One region of the Citricoccus parietis genome, then DNA from elsewhere that is predicted to be linked to it. Evidence: riboswitches for the same ligand, from Rfam matches in the RefSeq annotation. Region 1 holds a riboswitch; each other region holds the start of a gene.

Region 1 (7,254 bases):
TATGGCGGCATCAACCTCGAGGACATCTCCGCCCCGCGCTGCTTCGAGATCGAGGCCCGGCTGCGCGAGGAACTGGACATCCCCGTGTTCCATGATGACCAGCACGGCACCGCGATCGTGGTCCAGGCAGCCCTCACCAACGCCCTGAAGCTCACCGGCAAGAAGATCGAGGACGTCAAGATCGCCGTCGCCGGGGTCGGCGCGGCCGGCACCGCCATCATCCGGCTCCTGAAGGCCTCCGGGGCCCGCCACATCGTGGCCGCCGGCCGGGCCGGGATCATCGAGCGCGGCTCCCAGCATGCCGACGCCAACCGCCAGTGGCTCGCGGACAACACGAATGAGGAGGGATTCTCCGGCTCCCTCAAGGAGGCTGTGGTCGGTCGCGACGTGTTCATCGGCGTCTCCGCCCCGGACCTGCTGGACGAGGCCGATGTGGCAGCCATGAATGAGGACTCGATCGTGTTCGCCATGTCCAACCCGGATCCGGAGGTGCACCCGGCCATCGCGTCGAAGCACGCCGCGATCGTGGCCACCGGCCGCTCGGACTTCCCGAACCAGATCAACAACGTGCTGGCCTTCCCCGGCTTCTTCCGCGGCCTGCTGGACGCCGGGGCCTCGGACATCACCGACGAGATGCTGGTCGTCGCCGCCGAGGCCATCGCGGGGACCATCACGGACGAGGAGCTGAACCCGAGCTTCATCATCCCCTCGGTCTTCGACCCGGAGGTCTCCCTCCGGGTGGCCGCGGCCGTGGCCGAGGTCGCCACCCCGCGGGGCTGAGCGCCCTTTTCCCGACGCGCGGGCCCCGGCCGGTTCTTCCGGCCGGGGCCCGCGGTGTCCGACCGGTCGTCCTGACCGGTGCCGACCGGTGCCCGACGGCGTCAGGCCGGCAGCGCGGCGCTGAGACGGGGGACCGCCCTGGCCACCGGGCCGGGCAGCTCTCCGAACGCCGTGACCTCGACAGGCTGGCCGCGCCGGGTGGACCTCTTCCAGGTCCCCACGGCGTGGCCGCGATGCAGCACCGTGCCCTTGAACACCCCATTGCGTCCGGGGACCACGAGCGTCTCCTCATCCCTCGTCAGCACCGCGGAACGGTCCTGGTAGCCGAGGACGATCTCATCGAACCCGGGCAGCAGGACCGGCGCGGCGGTGGCCCGGGCCCGCTCTGCGTGCCGGTCCGGCAGGTCCGGGACCATCCAGTGCTTCCGCCCGTCCACGTCCGCGGGCAGCAGGTCCGGCTGAAGGTCCGCCAGTGCAGCCCGGGCCTGGGTCTTGCCGATCTTGGACCACCAGCAGAAGTCCTCCACGGTGGCCGGGCCGTGGGAGCGCAGGTAACGCAGCAGCAGTTCGCGGACGCCGTCCTCCCGGCCCGGCTTCCGGCCTGGCGTCCGGCCACGCATTCGACCAGAGGCTTGACCGGAGGCGATCCACTCCGTGGCCAGGACGATGCGTTGTTCCCGCCCCTCGGTGGGGCCGAAACACAGCACCCCGCGCAGGGCGAGGAAGAAGATCAGGTGGTACCCGCGTCCCTCATCCACTGACAAGCCCTCCTGGGTGAACCGGTCCAGGAGCTCCGAACGGGTCAGTCCCGGACCTGCCAGGGCTTGAAGGGCGGCTGACTCGGCCCGGTCGAGCACGTCCGCGTCCAGACCGAGCTCCCGGCGGCGCCGTTCGCTCGCCTTCAACGTCTGGCCCGCAGTGAGGTCCAGGATCCAGCCGAGGTCCTCGGCCGCCACGGCGAACAGGGTGCCGCGCATCGGCCAGGACCGGACGATGCTCCCCGCATCGTAGACCTCGCGGACCGCTGCGGTGGAGCGGTCCACGCTGCGCAGGGCCAGGGACACGGTGGAGCCCGGGTAGTCCTGGCCCTGGGTGCACGTCAGCCATCGCGCCGCCTCGGCGGCAGTGGGCAGCGGATCGATCAGCCCCTGGGAGATCAACCGCATCCGCGCCACCTGTTCGGAGCTGAGAATCAGCATGCCCCCTCCTTCGCTGGGGACAGTGTGCCACGGAGCCCTAGGACTGCGCCGACTGCCGCTGTTGTCGGCACCATGCCTGAGGAAAGGCTGTGAATCCCCCGGTGCCCGGCTGTGCACCGATTGACCTGGCTCCGCCCGCGGTGAAGACTCGGGACATACCCGAGCGGTCACCCCGCCACGGGCAGACGCCACAAAGGAGACGACATGAAACGATTGATCACCCTCGGCATCGGCGCGGCCCTCGGATATCTCCTGGGCAGTCGCGAAGGACGAAAGAACCTCGACAAGTTCGCCAAGAACGCGCAGAGCTTCTGGAACGACCCGAAGACCCAGGACCAGGTGCAGAAGGCCACCCAGAAGGCCACCAGTGCCGTCAAGGACCAGGCCCCCGTGATGGCGGACAAGGCGGCTGGCCTGGCGGACAAGGCCACGGACGCCCTGAAGGACAAGGCGCCGAACCTGGCGGAGAAGGCGGACAAGGCCAACGCCGCCGCCCACTCGGCCACCGAGAAGGGGGCCAACGCCGCCCAGGGGCTGGCGGACAAGGCCTCCGATGCCGCAGACAAGTCCGCCGGCAAGCACGCCTCCGGTGACCAGTCCGTCACCAAGGATTCCGACACCCCGGCGACCGGCTCCGATGCGAATGCCTCGAGCGGGAACACCAACGTCAAGGACGCCTCCGGAGACGTGGTCTCCGATCCGTCCCAGTCCCTCGAGACCGAGGGCGGCGGACCCGGACGCTACTGATCCGGCACCGTCCCACCACGCACCGGAACCCCGGTCCCCGCTTCAGGGGGCCGGGGTTCCTGCATACCCGGTTGCCGCCACGGTCCCGGGCTGACAATCGGCCCGACGCCGGCCCGCAGCCTCAGGCGTGCGCGCGGTTCCGCAGTGCGAACCCGGAGCCGTAGTGGTTCTGCGGCAGGTGGTCGCCACGCCCGAAGAGTTTGTGGCGCATGGTGCCCTCGGCGTACTCGGTCTTGTAGCGACCGAGCTGCTGCAGCTCCGGGACCACATACTCGACGACATCCTCGAAGGTGCCCGGGGTGATGTGGTAGGCGAGGTTGAAGCCGTCCACGTCGGTCTCGTCCTGGATTCGCGCCAGTTCCCGGGCCACAGTCTCACCGGAACCGATGATGACCGGGCCGAAGCCGCCCACGCCGCACCACTCCGCGAGCTTGCGGACGGTCCACTCGATCGAGTCGTCGCCGGAGGCCTTCTTGAAGGTCTCCACGGCGGACTGGATCGCGTTGGACTTCACGTCCCCAATCGGCTCGTCGAGCTCGAACTCGGCCAGGTTGATGCCCATCCAGCCGGACATCAGCACGAGGCCACCCTCCACGTCGATGTACTGCAGCAGGTCTTGGTACTTGGCCTGGGCCTCCTCGTCGGTGGCGCCGGTGACGATGGTCTGCATGGACATCACGCGGACGTCGTAGGGATCGCGCCCGGCCTCGACCAACGCCTGGCGGATCTTCGCGGTGGTGCCCTTGATCAGGTCATCCGTGGGCGAGTTGATGAACACGGCCTCGGCGTGCTTGCCGGCGAAGGCCCGGCCGCGGGTGGAGGCGCCGGCCTGGTAGATCACCGGGGTGCGCTGCGGGCTGGGCTCGGTGAAGGCGATGCCGGGGGTCTTGAAGTAGGTGCCCTCGTGTTCGATCCGGTGGACCTTGGACGGGTCGATGAAGACCCCGGACTCCTTGTCGTTGACGACCGCGTCGTCCTCCCAGGAGCTCTCGAGGAGCTTGTACACCACATCGAGGTATTCGTCGGCGTGGTTGTACCGCTCGTCGTGCTCCATCTGGTCTTCCTGGCCCATGTTGATGGCGGCGGAGGGCAGGTAGCCGGTCACCACGTTCCAGCCCACGCGGCCCTCGGTCAGGTGGTCCAGGGTGGCCAGGCGGCGGGCGAACGGGTAGGGGTGCTCGTAGGCGGTGCCGGCGGTGACCCCGAAGGTCAGGTTCTTCGTGACGGCCGCCATCGGCGGGACCACGAGCATCGGGTCGTTGACCGGGACCTGGGTGCCGGCCTTGAGCGTGGCCTCGTCCGAGGCCCCGTAGACGTCATAGGGCCCGAGCACGTCGGCGATGAACAGGCCGTCGAACAGGCCCCGTTCCAGGGTCTGGGCCAATCCGGTCCAGTAGCCCAGGGTGTTGTAGTCGCGGGCGCGGTCCTCGGGGTGGCGCCACAGGCCCGGTGACTGGTGGGCCACGCAGTTCATGTCGAAGGCATTGAAGAGGATCTCGCGCTTGCCGGTGGCGGTGGTGGGCACGCCCTCCGGGAGATCGTTCGATCCATGGGCGTTCTCGTTGCTGGGGACAGACACGGTGGTGCTCCTTCCATCGGTCCTGGCGGTAGCACCTGTCCGGTTGCCCGGTGGTTGCTGCGGCGTCATCGAGCCAGATCTCTCAGCCGCTCTGGATGGGTACCCATCGATTCCACCACACCTTCGGTCGCGACCCCAACCGGGGTTCACGCGGAGTCACCCGGCGTGTCAGCTCGAGGCGAGGACCACGATCGGATCCGTGGTCGGTGCCTCGGACCCGCCGGCCGGTTCCACGGTGACGGCGAGCGCCGCGTCCGCCGGAACGTCCTGCATCCGCACGAGGGCGAGGCCATCCTGGACCTCCAGCAACCCGGCCGGCTGGGGCGCCGCCTCGCCCTGGATGGTCCACATCTGGTAGTCGCGGCCCTCGGCGGGAGCCGGCAGGCCCCGCGCGGCCAGCACGGTCTCACCGGACGGGGCGCGGGCCACCTCGACCTCACCGCCGCCGGTCACCGGGGACTCCAGCCGTTCGGCCCCGTCCACCTGCAGGATCTGCTCGATCGCCGTGAGCTGGTCGCCCTCGGTCACGCCGCCCGTGGGCGCCCACGGCTGACTCACCACCACGGCCACGGCGACGGCGGCGGCCGCGGCGGCCGAGACCGCCCCCACCCACCAGCGGCGCGCGGTCGGCCGGCGTCGGGCACGGTGGCCGTCCAGATCGGCGACGCCGGCTCGCTCGGTGCCGACGCCGGAGCCGGTAGTGCCGGATCCCGCTGCGGGCGAGGCGTCGCCGTCCGCGGCAGGCCGCGCGTCCTGACCGGTCCCGGCCACGGCCGAGAGGACACGGTCCCGCAGGTCGGCGGGAGGCTCGGCCGGTGTGCTCACCGCCAGGCGGGCAACGGTGCTGTTGAGGGCATCGGCCCGGGCACGGAGCTCAGGGTCTGAGCCGAGCTGCTGCTCGATGGCGCGGCGATCGTCCTCGTCCACGGCGTCCAGGGCCCAGGCGGCGAGCAACTCCGCGTCGAACTCGTTCTTGATCTCGTTCTCGTTTCCGTTCGTCATGCTCCCACCCCCAAACAGTCCTGTAGTCGTTGGAGCGCACTGCGCATCCGGGATTTCACGGTGGCCAGTTTGGCCCCGAGTCGTTCAGCGACCTGCCGGTAGGTCAGCCCGCCGTAGTAGGCCTGCGTCACGGCCTCGTACTCCAGGCCGGTCAGCGTGCCGAGGCATTCCGTCACGCGCTCCCGGTCCTCCGCCGACTCCACGGCCTCGGAAACGTCGTCCCGGTCCCGCTCGAACCCGGCCACTCCGGCCCGTTCCTCCCGGTCCCGGCCGGACTGGGTGGAACGGATCAGGTCGACGGCCCGGCGGTGGGTGATCGAGCAGACCCACCCGACCACGGATCCGCGGTCAGGGTTGAAGCGCTCGGCGGAGCGCCACACGTCCACGAGGGCCTCCTGCGTGACGTCGGCCGCGAGGTCGGCGTCACGCACGATCTTCCGCGCCAGGCCGTAGGCCGAGGGGGCCACGGCATCATAGAACGCGGCAAAGGCCTCCTGGTCTCCAGTGGCACTGCGCTGGAGCAGGCCCACCAGGTGGGCGTTCCGCTCGCGCGCGGCACTGCGGCCGGGTCCGGTGCCTGCAGTGCTCGTCATGGATCCACCCTAACCGGGCAAGGGGCCAGGATCGGCTTACCTGTCAGGGGCGTCGCTCAATATGGGTGGTCTCTTCATCCGCATGGCTCCTCCTGTGCTGGCCCGGTGTTGGTCCGGTGGTGGTCGGTCCGGTGGCCTGCTCGACCGCCGGGTGCTGTCTGGTGTTCGGAGCCGACGGCCCTGCGGATGGGTCGGCTTCAGGCCTCGTCGGTGGTGCCGGTCTGGAGGTAGGGCACGGTGCGCGTCCCGTTGACCTCCCAATCGCCCACCATCCGGGCCATGAACACGGCCGGATCGTGGCTGGCGATGGTCCGGGCGTTGCGCCAGTGCCGGTCCAGCTGCAGGTCCGTGCTGGTGGCGGAGGCACCGAGCGTGTCGAAGATCCGCGTGCACGTGTCCAGCACCAGCTTCGGCACCATCACATGAGCCCGGTGGGCCGTCAGGGCGGCGCGGTGCATCGCCTCGTCCGCGGCGCCGTCGCCTTCCGGCTGCTCCAGCCCGACGGCGGCGAGTGCCAGTGCCGCATCCAGGTCCCGCCCGGCGGCGCGCACGAGCTCCTCGGCGGTGGCCTGCTGGGCGGAGAGCTCGCCGATGATCCCCAGCAGCTGGTCGTCCTCGCGCGGGGTCAGTCCGCCCCCGGTGTTCGGCGAGCGTCTCCGCCGCCGGGTCTGCTCCACGCCGTCGCGCAGCGCGGCCCGTCCGATGCCAGCCAGCAACGCCATCAGGGTGGACTCGTGGTGCAGCGGGACCGGCCCGTCGGCCGGCGGCAGCGCCAGCAGCTCCTCGACGCCGGCCCCGTGGAACTCCATGGTCCCCGTCCCGGTGAGTCGCTGGCCGAAGCCGTCCCAATCGTCCTTCACCGTGATCCGCGGTTGCCGCACCCGCACCACGGCGAGCGCGACGTCGGCCCGCTGGGGGCCGCCCCGGCCGCCCGAGCCGGCGGCCGGCGTCGTGTCCTGGAATCTGGCACGCTGGGATCCGGTGGGGCGGGGCAGGACCTTGCGCCGGACAGCGCGGGACACGCTGGGGTCCAGCCGGACGCTCGCCAAGGCCCACGTGGAGAAGATGCTGCCAGTGGTGTAGTACTTGCTGCCGCTGATCAGCAACTGCCCCGCCTCGTCCGGGGCCACGGTGGTCCCGAGCCCGCCGAGCGGTGCGTCGCGGCCCTCGGACAGGGCGCTGCCGGCCACCTCTCCCTCGGCCACGCGCCGCAGCCAGCGGTCGCGGACGGTGCGGTCGGGCTGGGCCAGCAGGTGCTGGACGAAGCTGAGGTGGCTGCGCACCAGGTGGGCGGTGTTGGCGTCCACGGCGGCGAGATCCATCAGCAGCCGGAAGGCGTCCTCCTGGCTCGCCC
Region 2 (7,254 bases), on a different contig from region 1:
TCCAGCCTCGTGATCCCGGGGGCGTTCACGGACACCGTGGCGGCGATCTCCTCACCGTGGGCGTCCACGGCCGCCACGATGATCCAGTCGGCGTAGAGCGTGCCGGTGGAGTAGTACTTGGTGCCGTTGAGCCGCCAGGTGCCCTCGGAGTCTTGGGCCAGCGTGGTGGTCCCCTCCCCCACGGCGTTGTTGATCTCCGTGACGGCGTTGCCGACCACGGCCCCGTCCCCGAGGCGGCGCAGCCACCGGTCCCGGAACACCGGATCCGGGTGCCCCAGCACGTTCTCCTGGTTGATCAGGTGCGCACGCAGGGCCTGGACCAGGTTCGAGTCCGCCGCCGCCAGCTCCACGATCAGCCGTGCCTGCTCCGCGAAGGAGAGTCCGGCACCGCCGTACTCCACCGGCACCCGCAGAGAGGTGAACCCCGCCGCGGCCAGCCGCCGGACGGCGTCGCGGTCGATGATGTGCTCGGCCTCCCGTTCGGCGGCACTGTCCGCGATGGCGGCGAACACCGGAGCCATCCGCTCCCGGACGGCACGGTAGGCCTGACCGGACGATTCAGTCCCGGTGGAGGCGGCGGTGGAGAGCGCGGTGGCGCGCTCGGTGGTGGTGGTCATCATGCTCCTTCGGTGGTGGATGGGGTGGCGGCCTCCGCGGCGGCGGAGTTGCGGGCCGTGGAATGGAACGGCGGGATGGCGCCGTTGATCCGGTAGTCGCCCACGGCCTGGGTGCGGTAGATCAGCGGGGTGTGGCTGGCGATCGTCCGGGCGTTGAGCCAGTGCTGGTGCAGCTGCCGGCTGGCATCCGTGGCCGAGGCCCCGCCGGACTCGAAGATCTGGTTGGTGGCCTCCAGGATCAGATCGGACACCACGAGCGACGCCTCGGACAGCGCGATGTTGGCCCGGGCATGCGCCTGGACCACCACCGGGTCCTCCAGGTCGGTATGGCCCCGGACCTGGAGGAACGACTCCTCCACCACGGCCGCGGCGCCCCGCACGATGTGCCGGGCCGAGCCCACCTTGGCGGACACGGCACCGATGACCTGGTGCACCAGCGGGTCCTCCGCCGGCGTCTCCGCCGTCGCGTGGTCATAGGTGCGACGCCGGCCGCGGACGAACGCGGTGATCTCGGCCAGCGCGGTGCTGCCGATCCCCGCCTGGGTGGCCGCCAGCACGATCCACAGGACGGTGTAGGCCAGCACGCCCGTGGGGACGTTGAACTCCTGCGTCCGCTGGGCCCGCACGGGAACGTGGTCCAGGGTGGTGGTGCCGGAGGCGGTGAGCCGCTGGCCGAAGCCGTTCCAGTCGTCGATGCGCTGCACGCCGGGATCACGGGCGTCGATGATCGCGAAGACCGGGCCGTCCTCCTCGAGCCCGGGCCGGACCGCGGAGACCAGCAGGTAATCGGCGAAGATCGCCCCGGTGGAGTAGAACTTGTCACCCGTCAGGCGGGCCACCTCCGTGGTGCCCGTGGCGGCGGCCGACTGCACGGTGTCCAGGTCGGCGTCGATCCAGTGCACCGGGCGCCGGCCCGCGGACGGCGGCAGCTCCACCAGGGCGTTGCCGAAGATCCTCCCGGCCGCCACCCCGGCCAGCCACCACTCGGAGACCGCGCCCTGGGACTCGTTCTCGTGCTGCTCGGTGAACATGAAGTGCCCGTGCAGCGCCTGGGGCAGGTTGGAGTCGGCGGCGGCGAGATCCACCAGCAGATCGGCCAGTTGCGGCAGGCTCGCCCCGATGCCCCCGTGGTCGCGGCCGAGCCGCACCCGGGTGAACCCCGCGCCGCGGAGATGTTCAATGGCAGCGAACGCCAGCTCGTGATCCTGCTCGCGCTGTGCCGATCCCGCCGCGATGGCCGCAAAGACCGGCGCAAAGTGCGCGCTGAGCTGGGCGTCCGTCGGTCCCGAGGGGCCGATGGCTGCCCGCAGCTCCTCGAAGGTGGGCAGTCTGGTCAGCGCGGAGCGGTGTTCGAGGTGGGTGGTGTCCGTCATGGGTGTCCCCATCAGCCATGGCACACCGGAATGGCGTTGGCCCGGAACACGGCGTCATCGGGGCCCTGCGGCCGGGACACGCATTCACGGTGGTGCCGTACTTGCCCCGCGGTGGTCCCCGGAGGCCGAATCATCACCTGGAGCACCCCACTACGGTGAGAGGGTTGCCGTCCGGCCAGCCAGGGCTTAGCACCGGATCTCGTGATTCTGTTCTCGACCCTAGGCAGTCAGCTCGTGGCCGCCAAGCCTCGGGTCATGTTCAGCGGCCTGACGTCATCTGCGACCGGTTCCGTGCCGATGTGCCGCACCGATGGCTGCAGGCCGCCCCAGATGACGGTCTGTGACGGCCGGTGACGGACGGGACATTCCGGTCACCAGCGGTAGTCCAGGAACTTGCCGTCCAAGGTGATGACCACGCGGTCGCCATCCGGATCGGCACGGCGGTCGAGGTTGACCTTGAAATTGATGGCGCTCATGATGCCGTCCCCGAACTCCTCGTGGATCAACGCCTTCAGCGCCGGCCCGTAGACCGACATGGCCTCCATCAGCCGGTAGATCGTGGGATCGTTCATCACGGCCGGGTCGCTGCCCCTGTTCGGCTGCTGCTGCAGGCTCTCGGCCACGTCGTCGCCCAGACCGAGCATCTCGACGACGACGCCGGCCTGGGCTGCGGTCATCGGGTGCTGTCCCAGCAGCGCGGCCGTGGTCCACACCGGGGCGGCGCCGAGGGCGCCGGCGAGGTCCGCCCAGGTGAGGCCGGCACGGATGCGGGCCGCGTCGACGAGATCGGCAGCGTGCGCCTTGGGCATGATCGGGTCCATGGTCAGCGGCTCACGACGTGGTCGGACAGGGTCGGCAGCTTCGGCTGACGCTTAGCCCCCGTGCGGTAGTGGGTGGCGTAGAGGGTCAGGCCCACGAAGGAGAGGCCACCCACGAGGTTGCCGAGCACGGTGGGGATCTCGTTCCAGACGAGGTAGTCCATGATGGAGAACTCACCGCCCAGCATGAGTCCGGCCGGGAAGAGGAACATGTTGACGATGGAGTGCTCGAATCCCATGTAGAAGAAGAGCATGACCGGCATCCACATGATCAGTGCCTTGCCCACGACGTCCTTGGCCAGGAAGGCGGCGACCACACCGGTCGAGACCATCCAGTTGCAGAGCACGCCACGGATGAAGAGGGTCAGCATGCCGCCCGCTCCGTATTCGGCGTACCCCACCGTCCTCCCCTCGCCGATCGAGCCGATCTGCTGGGCCACCTCGTTCGGCGGGGTCTGGAAGCCGTAGGTCATGGTCACCACCATCATGATGGCCACGAGGAATGCTCCGGCGAAGTTGCCGACGAAGACCAGGCCCCAGTTGCGCAGCAGACCGCCGATGGTCACGCCGGGCCTCTTGTCGATCCACGCCAGCGGGACCAGGGTGAAGACACCGGTGAGCAGGTCGAATCCGAGCAGGTAGATCAGGATGAAGCCGACCGGGAACAGCAACGCACCCACGAGTGCGTTGCCGGTCTGCACGGTGACGGTGATGGCGAACGCGGCGGCGAGGGCCAGGATGGCACCGGCCATGAACGAGCGGATCAGGGTGTCCCGGGTGGACATGAAGACCTTGGACTCACCAGCGTCCACCATGTGCTTCACGAAGTCTGGCGGGCTGACATAGGACATGTGACATCACTCCAAGGGCGAGGGGCCGGGCATACCCCCAACCTAGGAAGAGTGCGTTTCTGCGGTGTTTCCGTCCCTGCACGGGGCCGCGAAATCTCCCTCACTCCCCCGGCGGGATGCGGTGAGATGCCCCTGCGCTCAATCCCGGCGAGGAAGCTCCCTGACCAGCTTCACCGCTGCGGTGAGCCGGTAGCTCGTCTCGAGCCACTCGGCGATCTCATCCCATCCTTCGTCCTGGGCCGGATCGAGTCCGTCCAGGTCGATGCCGAACCAGCCCGCGGGCCCCAGATAGGCCGGGCGGAAGGCCCGTGGATCCTGCTCCAGGAACGAGACGTCGGCCTCCTCGGGTCTGATCACCACCGCCTGCGGGTGCTGGACGTAGGCGTCCCCGGCGGCGGTCGAACCGGATCGTTCCTGGGCGCTGCCCGTGTCCTTGACCGAGGCCCCGTAGTAGGCGAAGACCTTCTGGGTGAAGAACGCCGGCCTCCCGTGGGAGACCTTCATGTCCGCCGCCGGGAGGGCCAAGGCCAAGGCGCGGACGCGCTGGAAGTGGCGGTCGCCGTCGTCGTACATCTGCGGGTGGGCCATCGGCCCAGTTTCCCCGGTGATCGAGGCCGCGTGAAGTCTCGGCCCCCTAGGCCCCGGGAACCGCGGCGTAGGCCGGCTCGGCCTTCTTGACCCGGCCGATGACCCACATGGTCACCGGGGACAGGACGATCTCGACGACGGACTTGAACACGAAGCCCACCAGCACATAGTTGAGGAACGTCGGCAGGTCCGTGATGCCGATGACGCCGGCGGCGATGGAGCAGAACACGAGGGTGTCCAGGAACTCGCCGACCAGGGTGGAGGCCGCCAGCCGGCCGAAGAGCAGGCGTTCGCCGGAGCGGCGCTTGAGGCGGACCATGAGCCAGGAGTTGGCGAGCTGGCCGATGAGGAAGCCAAGCAGGGAGGCGAGCACGATCAGGGGCACGGGCGCCAGGGTGCGGACGAGCGCGTCCTCGCCGTCGTACCACTCGGCGCCGGGCAGGGCGATGATGACCCAGAAGCAGAGCGCGGAGAAGACCGAGAGGGCGAACGTGGTGACGATGGCGCGCCGGGAGGCCTTGAATCCGTAGACCTCGGAGACCACGTCCCCGATGATGTACGCCAACGGGAAGAGGAAGAACCCGCCGTCCGTGACGATGGGCCCGAAGGTCACGCCCTTGGAGGCTCCGAGGTTGGACAGGATCAGCACGACGGCCATGACCGCCGTGAAGATGGCATAGAGGCCGGTGCCGGTGGGGGCGAAACGGGCGGGGGCGTGCTGAGGGGCAGGTGCGGAAGAGTTCACGTGGGGTCCTTGGGCGGTGGTTCGCCGAGGCCTCCGCCCCAGGGCGGGGTGGCGATCGGCTGTATTAACACTCACTGTGGTCCGGACGCGGCGACTGACGGCCTCAACGGCCCCGCGCTCACCCGCTGCCCCGGGTGGCGTTCGAACGACCCCTTATTCTTCCATATCCGCGCTGGTCGAGAGTGCTCGGTCCTACTGGATGATCATGGCGTCCAGGTCGGGTTCCTGGTCGATGACCCCGTACTTCACAGCCCAGCTCGCCGAAGGCCCGGAGCTACTGGCGGCGAGCGCCACGATGGAGTCGAATACCTATGACCGTAGCCATAGCCCCGCAAACTGTCTATGATTTTGTTGACAATCTTGTTCAATATCCGTGAAGCACGATCCGAGCAGCACCGCGTCCCCACAGGAGCCCGTCCATGACCGAACGCATCCGCGACATCGCCCACCTGTCCACCGTCGAGCTGTACACCCCGAAGTTCGAGGAGTCGCTCTGGTTCTTCCGAGACCTGCTGGCCATGCGCGAGGTCGGCCGCACCACGGAGAACGGTGGCGAGGTCGCCTACCTGCACTGCTGGGACGACTACGAGCCCTACTCCATCAAGCTCACCGAGAAGGAGCACGCCGGCGTCGGCCGCGTGGGCTGGCGCGCCCACAGCCCGGAGGCCCTGGAACGCACCGTGGCCCGCATCGAGGCGACCGGGCTCGGGGAGGGCTGGGTGGACGGCGAGCAGGGCCGCGGGCGCACCTACCGATACCAGAACCCGGACCGGCACCTGATGGAGGTCTACTTCGACACCCAGTGGTACGAGGCCACGGATGAGGACCGACCGGCACTGAAGAACCAGGCATCCAAGTTCCCCGGTTTCGGCGCCAACGCCCGCCGCCTGGACCACATCAACTACCTCACCGCGGACATGGCCGGCGTGTGCGAGTTCTCCGAGAAGGTGATGGGCGGCTACACCACCGAGTTCATCCAGCTCAACGACGGTGACGTGGGTGCCCACTGGTACACCTTCGGCCAGAAGTCCTACGACATGGTCTACTCGGACGACTGGACTGGCACGCCCGGGCGCCTCCACCACGTCGCCTTCGCCTCCGATACGCGCGAGGACATCCTCAAAGCCGCGGACATCTTCCTGGAGAACGGCATCTTCATCGAGTACGGCCCTTACAAGCACGCCATCCAGCAGGGCTTCTTCCTCTACGTGTGGGAGCCGGGCGGCAACCGCATCGAACTGGCCAACCAGGGCTCGCGCCTGATCCTGGCCCCGGACTGGAAGCCGGTCGGCTGGACCCAGGAGGAGCGCGCCAAGGGTCAGGCCTGGGGTATGAAGACCATCCCGACGTTCCACACCCACGGCACCCCGGTGGTGGAGGACGCGGACTCCGCGGCGAACCCGCATGAGGCACCGAAGCAGGACCAGGGCCTGGAGTCCTGACCTCACGTATTCTCGGGTCATGCCCCAGAACTTCGGTTGGTTCGCGTATGCGCCCCGGTCAGGATCCACTTTCGCCCCGAGCGCCAAGGCGGTCCTGTACCAGGACTCCAACGTCTCACCCCGTCGGCTGGCCGCATCACGCTGCTTCGCCGCAGCCTCGGCCGTGGCCTTCGGGGGGCTGACACTCGTCGAGCCCCGCAGCCTGGGACTCGGGGCGAAGGCTGCCTACCGGATCACGACGGCGGCGCTCACCGGCGCGTACACCGCCGCCACCCTGCCCGTCGGGACCACGGTGGGGATGCCCGCTCGCTACACCGACGGGCCGCGCGGACATTCGATCCCCCTGGTCGACATCGGGCGCGGTTCGGCGGCGCTGGCCGCCGGCGGCCTCTCCCTGGGCCTGGCCGAACCGCTCGAGGCACTGGACACCCGCATCACGGACTGGCTCGCCGAGCGCGGGGTGCGCCGCCCGCGCTGGTGGATGGCCGGCGTCGGGGTGGCGATGGTGGCGGCCGGCTGGGCCTCCGACCGGGCCGAGGCCCGTGCCCTGCAGCACGCGCTGCAGCAGGGTGCGGATGAGTACACCGAGGACGGCGGCCACGGCCCCGTCGACCCCGCCGTCTCAGCCCTCCTGGACGCACTGCTGGTGCCCGGCGTCCCCGGTGCAGAGGCCTTGCGGCTCCAGCTGAAGACGGTGGAGCAGCAGGACGCGGGTGCCGGGTTCAGCACGGATGCCTTCCTGGTGGTCCACCCGGACACCCCGCGGATCACCCCGCGGACGCAGACCTGGCCGGTCAAGGCCCGGTTCCAACGCGGCGAC
Region 3 (7,254 bases), on a different contig from region 1:
ATCCCGGGGCAGGTGAGCGGCCCGGACCCACTCGTGTAGGGGCAGCGCTGCCTCCACGTCCAGCCGCAGGTCGGCGTCCACCAGCACATCCACGAGGAAGGCGAAGCGCTGGAACGCCTGAACGTCGATCTCCTCGGGGCGCGGCACCGTCAGCAGGTGCCACCTCGAGTACGTCCGCGCCAGCCCGAGGAAGTCCTGCACGGACACCGGGGCGCCGCACAGCTGGCCGAAGCCGGCCACGAGTTCGCCGGCCTCCGGATCGGCGGCGGCAACCTCGAGTTGCCGGGTCCCGCTGAACCCCACCGGCACGCGCGCGGAGCTCCCGGCCGCCTTCGGCCCCGGCGATCCGGCGACCGTCCAGGATCCGGAGGCGAAGCCCGCGCCCCGGCCGTCACCGGCGTTCAACGGCCGGTAGTCCACCCCGTCCGGGATCTGCCACTCGGTCAGGGAGGACTGGATCATCTCGATCACGGGCACCATCGTGTGGTGGAACAGTGGGTCCGGCAGCAGACCGTCGGCCGGGTAGTTCGAGGTCAGCAGGAGCCCGGCATCCAGGGAAAGCAAACCGGGCAGGACACGGCGCAGCAGCATCGCATCGCCGACGTCATGGACGTGGAACTCGTCGATGAACACCAGCCGGGCGTCCCCGACGATCCGTGCCACCGCGTGGTCGATCCCGATCGGTTGGCCCGACTGGGCGCTCGCGACCACTTGGTTCACCTGCCCCAGCAGGGCATGCATGTGCAGCCGCAGCTTCGGCACCTCGAGCGCGTTGAAGAACTCCGCGCCCAGCCACGTCTTCCCGCGCCCCACCCCTCCGTGCAGGTACACCCCGCGCGTGATCCTCCGCCCGGTCAGCAGCTGCACGGTGGCCCGCTGCCCTGCATCCAACACCTTGCCGTCCGCCTCCAATGCGGCCGTCAGGGTCGTCTCCCGCAGGTGCGGCCACGGGCCCCGTTCCCGACGCCGGCCGCTCACCGGCCGTCTACCGCGCCGGCCGCCGGCGCGTGCTCGGCGTGCCACCGGCCCAGCGCCTCGGCGGCTCGTTCGATGCGGGGGAGCACCTTCCGCAACAGCTTGGGCCAGTTCGCCGGCGGGATCTCGCTCGCCGCCCCATCACGCAGGGAGGCATCGTAGATCGTCTCCAGGGCCATCCATCCCAGCCACACCCGTCCCCGGAGGGCCTCGTCGGCGTCCCGGGCGATGGCCTCCAGCTTCTCCTCGCCGTGCCACAGGGCCAGGTAGGCCGGGTTCAGTGCCGGGTCCCACACGGCGGCCAGGTCCCAGTCCAGGATCCCGGTCAGGTGCCACCGCTCTCCGGCATCTCCGTCACGTCCGACCCCTTCGACGGCAGAACGCTGCCATCGCATGTTGTGCCCGGCCAGGTCCCCGTGGACCAGTGTCGGCGTCACCACCGGATCCTCCGTCCACGCGGTGTGCGTGGTGGTCAGGGTGGCGACAGTCTCGGCCCAGCGGTCCGCTGAGGCCGCGCCTCCGGGGGCTTCCGGTGATCCGTCGGTCCAGACGCCGGGCCCGTGCGACGCCGCCAGGATCGACGGCACCGACTGCACTGCAGCGACCTTCTCCGCGGTCCAGGGGCCACGGTAGGCGAACGGCGGGCCGAGGTGGGGTGCCAGGGGAGCGGTGTCGATCCCCGCCAGCGTCCGGCACAGCTCGCGCAGCACCGGCACCTCGCCGGCGTGCGGTGGGTGCGCCTCGCCCGGGAGGTACTCCTGCACCACGGCGGCCATCCCCGCCGGCAGTCCGTCCGCCTCCCCGACCACCTCGGTCAGCGGCACGGGCACGGCGAAGGGGAGCGCCGCCGTCGTGCTGAGGATCTGCAGGGTGGCCATGCGGTCGCTGAGGTGTGCCGCGGCCTCGTGGGTGCGGGTCATCCGCACGGCGCCCACTCCGGGCAGCACGAGCACCCGGTGGAACTGTCCGCCCTCGTCGATCACGCCGGCAGGCCAGTCCGCCTCGGACAGCCGGCGAGCGAGTCCGTCGTCAGCGGCGAGGGCAGAGGCCAAGGGTCGGGCGGCCGCGGCGCAGGCGGCGGCGACGTCGTCAGGAGTCGGTGCGGAGGCCATGGATCCACGGTAGCGCGGCGGCCGGCTCTGACCGTGGCGGGACGAGGGGGTCGGAAGGCCAGGGGTCTCGGGCACTCCTACACTGGGGCGGTGACCACCCCAGCTTCGCCGTCTCCGAACGTCCCGACTCCGCCGACCCGTCCGGCAGTGTCAGAGGGGTTCGACGCCCTGGCGGCGCCCTCCGCCCGGATGGTCCGCTGGGAGATCGCCATCGTGCTGGCGCTGTCCCTGGGGAAGTCGGCGGTCTACGCGATCGTCAACCTCATCGACAAGTGGACGCAGGCGCCCCTGTCCGGGCAGACCACCACCCTGAACCCGGCGCTGGATGATCGGCAGTACTTCGACCTGATGTACCAGCTGCTGGATATCGGTTTCGCCCTGATTCCGGTGCTGTTGGTGCTGCACCTGGTGTGGATCCGGGGGCGCAACCCGTTCCGCACCTTCGGCCTGGACTTCCGCCGGCCGGGCAGGGACGTGGGCCTCGGAATCGGGCTGTTCCTGGCGATCGGCCTCGGGACCCTGGCGGTCTACGCGGCCGGACGGGCCGCCGGCGTCACCACGGCCATCGTCGGCAGCGCGCTGAACGAGTACTGGTGGACCACCCCGGTGCTGCTGTTCTCCGCCCTGCGGCACGGGCTGCTGGAGGAGATCATCGTGGTGGCGTGGCTCTTCGACCGGATCGGCTACCTGCAGCAGCGGCGCGCCGGGCTCGAACCGAGCCGGCCCGGCAGCGAGGGCGGGCTGCGCACCTGGGCGAGCGGCGCCGTCGTTCCCCTGCATCCCGCGGCTGTGCTGGTGGGCTGCGCCGTCCTGCGCGGCGCCTACCACCTCTACCAGGGGGTGGGCCCGGGGGTCGGCAACCTGCTCATGGGGCTGGTGTTCGGCGCGGTCTACCTGAGATACCGGCGGGTGATGCCGCTGGTGATCGCGCACTTCCTCCTGGATGCCGCCGGGTTCGTGGCCTACCCGTTGCTGGCGGCGGCGGGCCTGTTCGGCACCTGACCCCGGCTGCGGCACCTGACCCTGAAGGAACTACAGGGTGATGGTGCCCTTGGGGGTCTCGAAGGTGACCTCGAGGATGCCGGGGGTGCCGGAGGGCGATTCGAAGACCACGTTGAGGTCCTCGACCGTCTCCTCTGAATCGTCCAGGCCCAGCCAGCCGCGCACGCGGTCGCGGGAGCCGGCGATCGTGATGGAGGACAGTTCGGCCTGGGGTGTGTGGGCCTGCGAGGGGTGCAGGTCCTCGGTGCCCTCATCCCAGCGCAAGAGGTACGGGACCTGCGGGTCGGCGATGAGGCCCTTGATGCCGATCTGGCGCCACGTGAGTTCGCGGCCGTCCGGGAACTTGCGGTTGCCGGGCACGGACTGGCGCTCCAGGCGCTCCTCGAACGGGGCGAGGTCGTCCACGGTGACACACCAGCCCATCCAGCCGCCGCCCATCTCGGAGCGGGCGCGCACGGCCTGGCCGAACGGAGCCTTCTCGGAGGAGGGGTGGTCCAGGACCTCGACCACCTCGAGGTACTGGCGGTTGCGCAGCGGGAAGATCGCATTGCGCGTGCCGAAGCGCGGGTGGACACCGCCCTTGACGCGCTCGATGCCGAGCGTTTCGGCGAGGCGGGCCACCGTGGCGGCGAGTCCTTCTTGGGGTCCAACGGCGTACGAGACGTGATCCAGGCGCATCATGCCCATATCGTCGCACTTTCTTCAGTCACGGGCCGGTTAGGTTAACCTCACTTGAAATGTGGTCGAGGTCACAGGCCTCACGGCCGTCCGATGCTGGAGGCCGAAGTTCGTGAGGGCGATGGCCACACGAACCCCACCGTGAGGCGCATTGCGACGCTCCCTGGTGGCCGGGGATGAATCCCCGGAGCCGATCTGGCAGACTTGATGAAGGTCATGAGTGCCAGCATCAAGCCCCGGCTTGCTGGCCGGCAACCCTCCAGCTCGCGGTGGGGTGCCCCGGGTGAGGACCAGGCAGGTGCCAACCGGCACCGGCAAGCGCGGGCCACCACGCCGCGTCGGGTTGCTGGACGATGTCCGTGCCCGCCGGCACCCTGCAGGTGGCCCTGGACTGACAGGAGCCGTCACGTGACTGACACCCCCAATAACACCCCGAACGCCACCCCGAACACCGAGGCCGCCGCCGATCCGGCCCAGTGGGGCTTCGAGACCCGCCAGGTCCATGCCGGTATCCCGGAGGAGAACCCCTACGGCGCCACCGTGCTGCCGATCATCCAGTCGAACTCGTTCGACTTCCCCTCCGCGGAGGTCGCCGCGGACCGCTTCGCGTTGAAGGACCTCGGCCCGATCTACTCCCGCATCGGCAATCCCACGCAGGAGGCCGTGGAGGGCAAGATCGCCGCCCTGGAGGGCGGGGTCGGGGCACTGTTGCTGGCCTCGGGTCAGGCCGCCACCACCTTCTCCATCCTCAACCTCGCCGGTGCGGGGGACCACGTCGTCGTGTCGGCCTCGCTGTACGGCGGCACGCAGAACCTGTTCAAGCACACCCTGGCCAAGATCGGCATCATCACCACCTTCGTGCAGGATCCGGACAGCCCGGAGGCGTGGAAGAACGCCATTCAGGACAACACCAAGGCGCTGTTCGGCGAGACCCTCGGCAACCCCCGCGGGGACGTGCTGGACATCCGCGCCATCGCCGACGTCGCCCACGGGGCCGGGGTGCCGCTGATCGTGGACAACACCCTGGCCACCCCGTACCTGCTGCGTCCGATCGAGCACGGCGCGGACATCGTGGTCCACTCCGCCACCAAGTACCTCGGCGGCCACGCCGCGGCCATGGGCGGTGTGATCGTGGACGGCGGCACCTTCGACTTCGCCGCCCAGCCGGAGCGCTTCCCGGGCTTCAACACCCCGGATGAGAGCTACAACGGGATCGTCTTCGCCCGGGACCTCGGTGTGGACGGCATCCTCGGCGCCAACCTGGCCTTCGTGCTCAAGGCTCGGGTCCAGTTGCTGCGCGACTACGGCAGTGCGATCAGCCCCTTCAACGCCTTCCTCCTCAACCTGGGGCTCGAGACGCTGTCCCTGCGCATGGAGCGCCACGTGGCCAACGCCCGCCAGGTGGCCGAGTACCTGGAGGACCACGTCCTGGCCGAGACGGTCATCTTCCCGGGGCTGGCCTCCAGCCCGTGGCACGAGCGCGCCAAGCAGTACCTGCCCAAGGGCCCGGCCGGCTTCGTCTCCTTCGAGATCGCCGGCGGCCGTGAGGCCGGGGCCCGGTTTGTGGATGCACTGCGGCTGCACCACCACGTGGCCAACATCGGTGACGTCCGCTCGCTCGTCATCCACCCGGCGTCCACCACGCACTCCCAGCTCACCGAGGAGGAGCAGCGTGCCGCCGGCGTGACCCCCGGCCTGGTCCGCCTGTCCGTGGGCGTGGAGAGCATCGAGGACATCCTGGCCGATCTTGACAACGGCTTCGCCGCGGCTGACGTGAGCGCCTAGGTCCGGAGGTATTCGCATGACCACCACCACCCCCCAGCCGACCTCCACGGGCCTCCCCGAGGGCGGCCTGCACACCCAGCGCATCGGCGCCCTGGACTTCGAGACCGGTGGGCACCTGCCGGAGGCGGAGATCGCCTACGAGACCTGGGGCAGGCTCAACGCCGAGAAGTCGAACGCCGTGCTGGTGCTGCATGCCCTGACCGGGTCCACGCACGTGGCGGCCTCCTCCGGTGGTCCGGAGGAGGGCTGGTGGGAGGGCGTCGTCGGCCCCGGCTGCGCCATCGACACCAACACCTGGTTCGTGATCGCCCCGAACATCCTGGGCGGTTGCTACGGGAGTACCGGACCGTCCTCGCTGGACCCGGAGGGCAATCCCTGGGGCTCCCGCTTCCCGTTCACCACCATCCGCGATTCCGTCCACGCCGAGGCGCGGTTGGCGGACGCGCTGGGCATCGTGCGCTTCCAGGCGGTGATCGGCGGCTCCATGGGAGGCGCCCGCGCCCTGGAGTGGGCCGCGACCTACCCCGACCGCGTGGCCGGCATGGCCGTCATCGCCTGCGGCGCGCATTCGACCGCCGAGCAGATCGCCTTCGCTCAGGCGCAGGTGCAGTCCATCACCCTGGACCCGAACTTCCGCGGCGGGGACTACTATCCGGGCCCGACGCCGGACGGCGGCCTGGGCATCGCCCGCAAGATCGCGCACATCACCTACCGGTCCGAACCGGACATGGTCGCCCGCTTCGGGCGCGCCGCGCAGCCCGAGGAGAACCCGTTCGGCGAGCCGGTCCGGCGGCAGGGGCGCTATCAGGTCGAGTCCTACCTGGACTACCAGGCGGCCAAGCTGGTCAAGCGCTTCGACGCCAACAGCTACCTGGTCCTGACCGAGGCCCTGATGAGCCACGACGTCTCCCGCGGCCGGGGCCCGGAGGCAGAGGTGCTCGGCTCCATCCGGGTGACACCGTTCATCGCCGCCGTCGAGTCCGACCGCCTGTACTTCCCGGGCCAGTCCCAGGAACTCGCGCGCCAACTGCCCGGTGACGTCACGGTGCACATGATCGATTCGCCGATCGGTCATGACGGGTTCCTGACGGACCTGGACCAGGTGGCCGCGGAGATGACGCGGGTGCTCGGACTCTAGGTCCTCACCCGCCGCGCTCAGTCGGCCCGGCCCGTCCCGCAATGCCCCGTGTCAGGGCCAGATGGCCGCCGAGGAATCCTGCAGATGCCGCGACGGCGTTGCCGGCCGCAGCCAGTCCGACCCCGAGGGTGTGACGGTCCCGGAGGCGGGCGACGAGGGACCCCAGGAACAGGAAGACGGCGGCATCCGTTCCCAGCGAGTGGACCGCGCCGATCCGGTAATCGGTCCCTTCGGTCTCCGTCCAATCGGCAGCGCCGGCGAGGGCTGTCGGAATCGCGGCCAGCAACCCTGCCGAGACCAGGAGCGTGGCGCCGCGGCGTGACGGCTTCCCGCCGGCCAGGTCGAGGAGGGAGGCCCCCATCCAACTACCGAGGGTGATGTCGGTGAGGGGCGGGTGTACCGAGTGGCCGAGGGCGTTGGTGTGGAAGGGGCTGTGGCGCACCCGGTCGAGGATCGGCCCGTAGACGAATCGCTGGGCCTCGGCCAGGCGTTCCGCCATAGAACTCTCGGCCACCGTGCGCAATATCGCTGCCGAGAGGGGTTCTGAGTCCGTTGTCCTGCGCA

The links. Region 1 has a riboswitch for S-adenosylmethionine ahead of ACFFIO_RS13915 (LLM class flavin-dependent oxidoreductase). Riboswitches for the same ligand answer to the same signal wherever they lie in the genome.
Region 2: linked by a shared signal. The riboswitch ahead of ACFFIO_RS04575 (acyl-CoA dehydrogenase family protein) and the one ahead of ACFFIO_RS13915 (LLM class flavin-dependent oxidoreductase) in region 1 are both predicted to bind S-adenosylmethionine.
Region 3: linked by a shared signal. The riboswitch ahead of ACFFIO_RS10315 (O-acetylhomoserine aminocarboxypropyltransferase/cysteine synthase family protein) and the one ahead of ACFFIO_RS13915 (LLM class flavin-dependent oxidoreductase) in region 1 are both predicted to bind S-adenosylmethionine.

The regions. Positions count from the first base shown of each region.
Region 1 is NZ_JBHLWH010000039.1:183,158-190,411, reverse strand. It holds gene ACFFIO_RS13930 (NAD(P)-dependent malic enzyme) at 1-780, shown strand, start outside; gene ACFFIO_RS13925 (winged helix DNA-binding domain-containing protein) at 882-1,979, opposite strand; gene ACFFIO_RS13920 (hypothetical protein) at 2,184-2,726, shown strand; gene ACFFIO_RS13915 (LLM class flavin-dependent oxidoreductase) at 2,848-4,251, opposite strand; SAM riboswitch class I at 4,316-4,407, opposite strand; gene ACFFIO_RS13910 (anti-sigma factor) at 4,474-5,307, opposite strand; gene sigK (ECF RNA polymerase sigma factor SigK) at 5,304-5,900, opposite strand; gene ACFFIO_RS13900 (acyl-CoA dehydrogenase family protein) at 6,098-7,254, opposite strand, start outside.
Region 2 is NZ_JBHLWH010000013.1:126,553-133,806, forward strand. It holds gene ACFFIO_RS04570 (acyl-CoA dehydrogenase family protein) at 1-620, opposite strand, end outside; gene ACFFIO_RS04575 (acyl-CoA dehydrogenase family protein) at 617-1,990, opposite strand; SAM riboswitch class IV at 2,083-2,197, opposite strand; gene cynS (cyanase) at 2,362-2,811, opposite strand; gene ACFFIO_RS04585 (formate/nitrite transporter family protein) at 2,814-3,659, opposite strand; gene ACFFIO_RS04590 (MmcQ/YjbR family DNA-binding protein) at 3,798-4,247, opposite strand; gene ACFFIO_RS04595 (queuosine precursor transporter) at 4,294-4,992, opposite strand; gene ACFFIO_RS04600 (VOC family protein) at 5,412-6,434, shown strand; gene ACFFIO_RS04605 (hypothetical protein) at 6,454-7,254, shown strand, end outside.
Region 3 is NZ_JBHLWH010000027.1:264,190-271,443, reverse strand. It holds gene zapE (cell division protein ZapE) at 1-978, opposite strand, end outside; gene ACFFIO_RS10330 (phosphotransferase) at 975-2,087, opposite strand; gene ACFFIO_RS10325 (CPBP family intramembrane glutamic endopeptidase) at 2,178-3,089, shown strand; gene ACFFIO_RS10320 (VOC family protein) at 3,120-3,776, opposite strand; SAM riboswitch class IV at 3,980-4,094, shown strand; gene ACFFIO_RS10315 (O-acetylhomoserine aminocarboxypropyltransferase/cysteine synthase family protein) at 4,176-5,552, shown strand; gene metX (homoserine O-acetyltransferase MetX) at 5,569-6,690, shown strand; gene ACFFIO_RS10305 (DUF2231 domain-containing protein) at 6,695-7,254, opposite strand, start outside.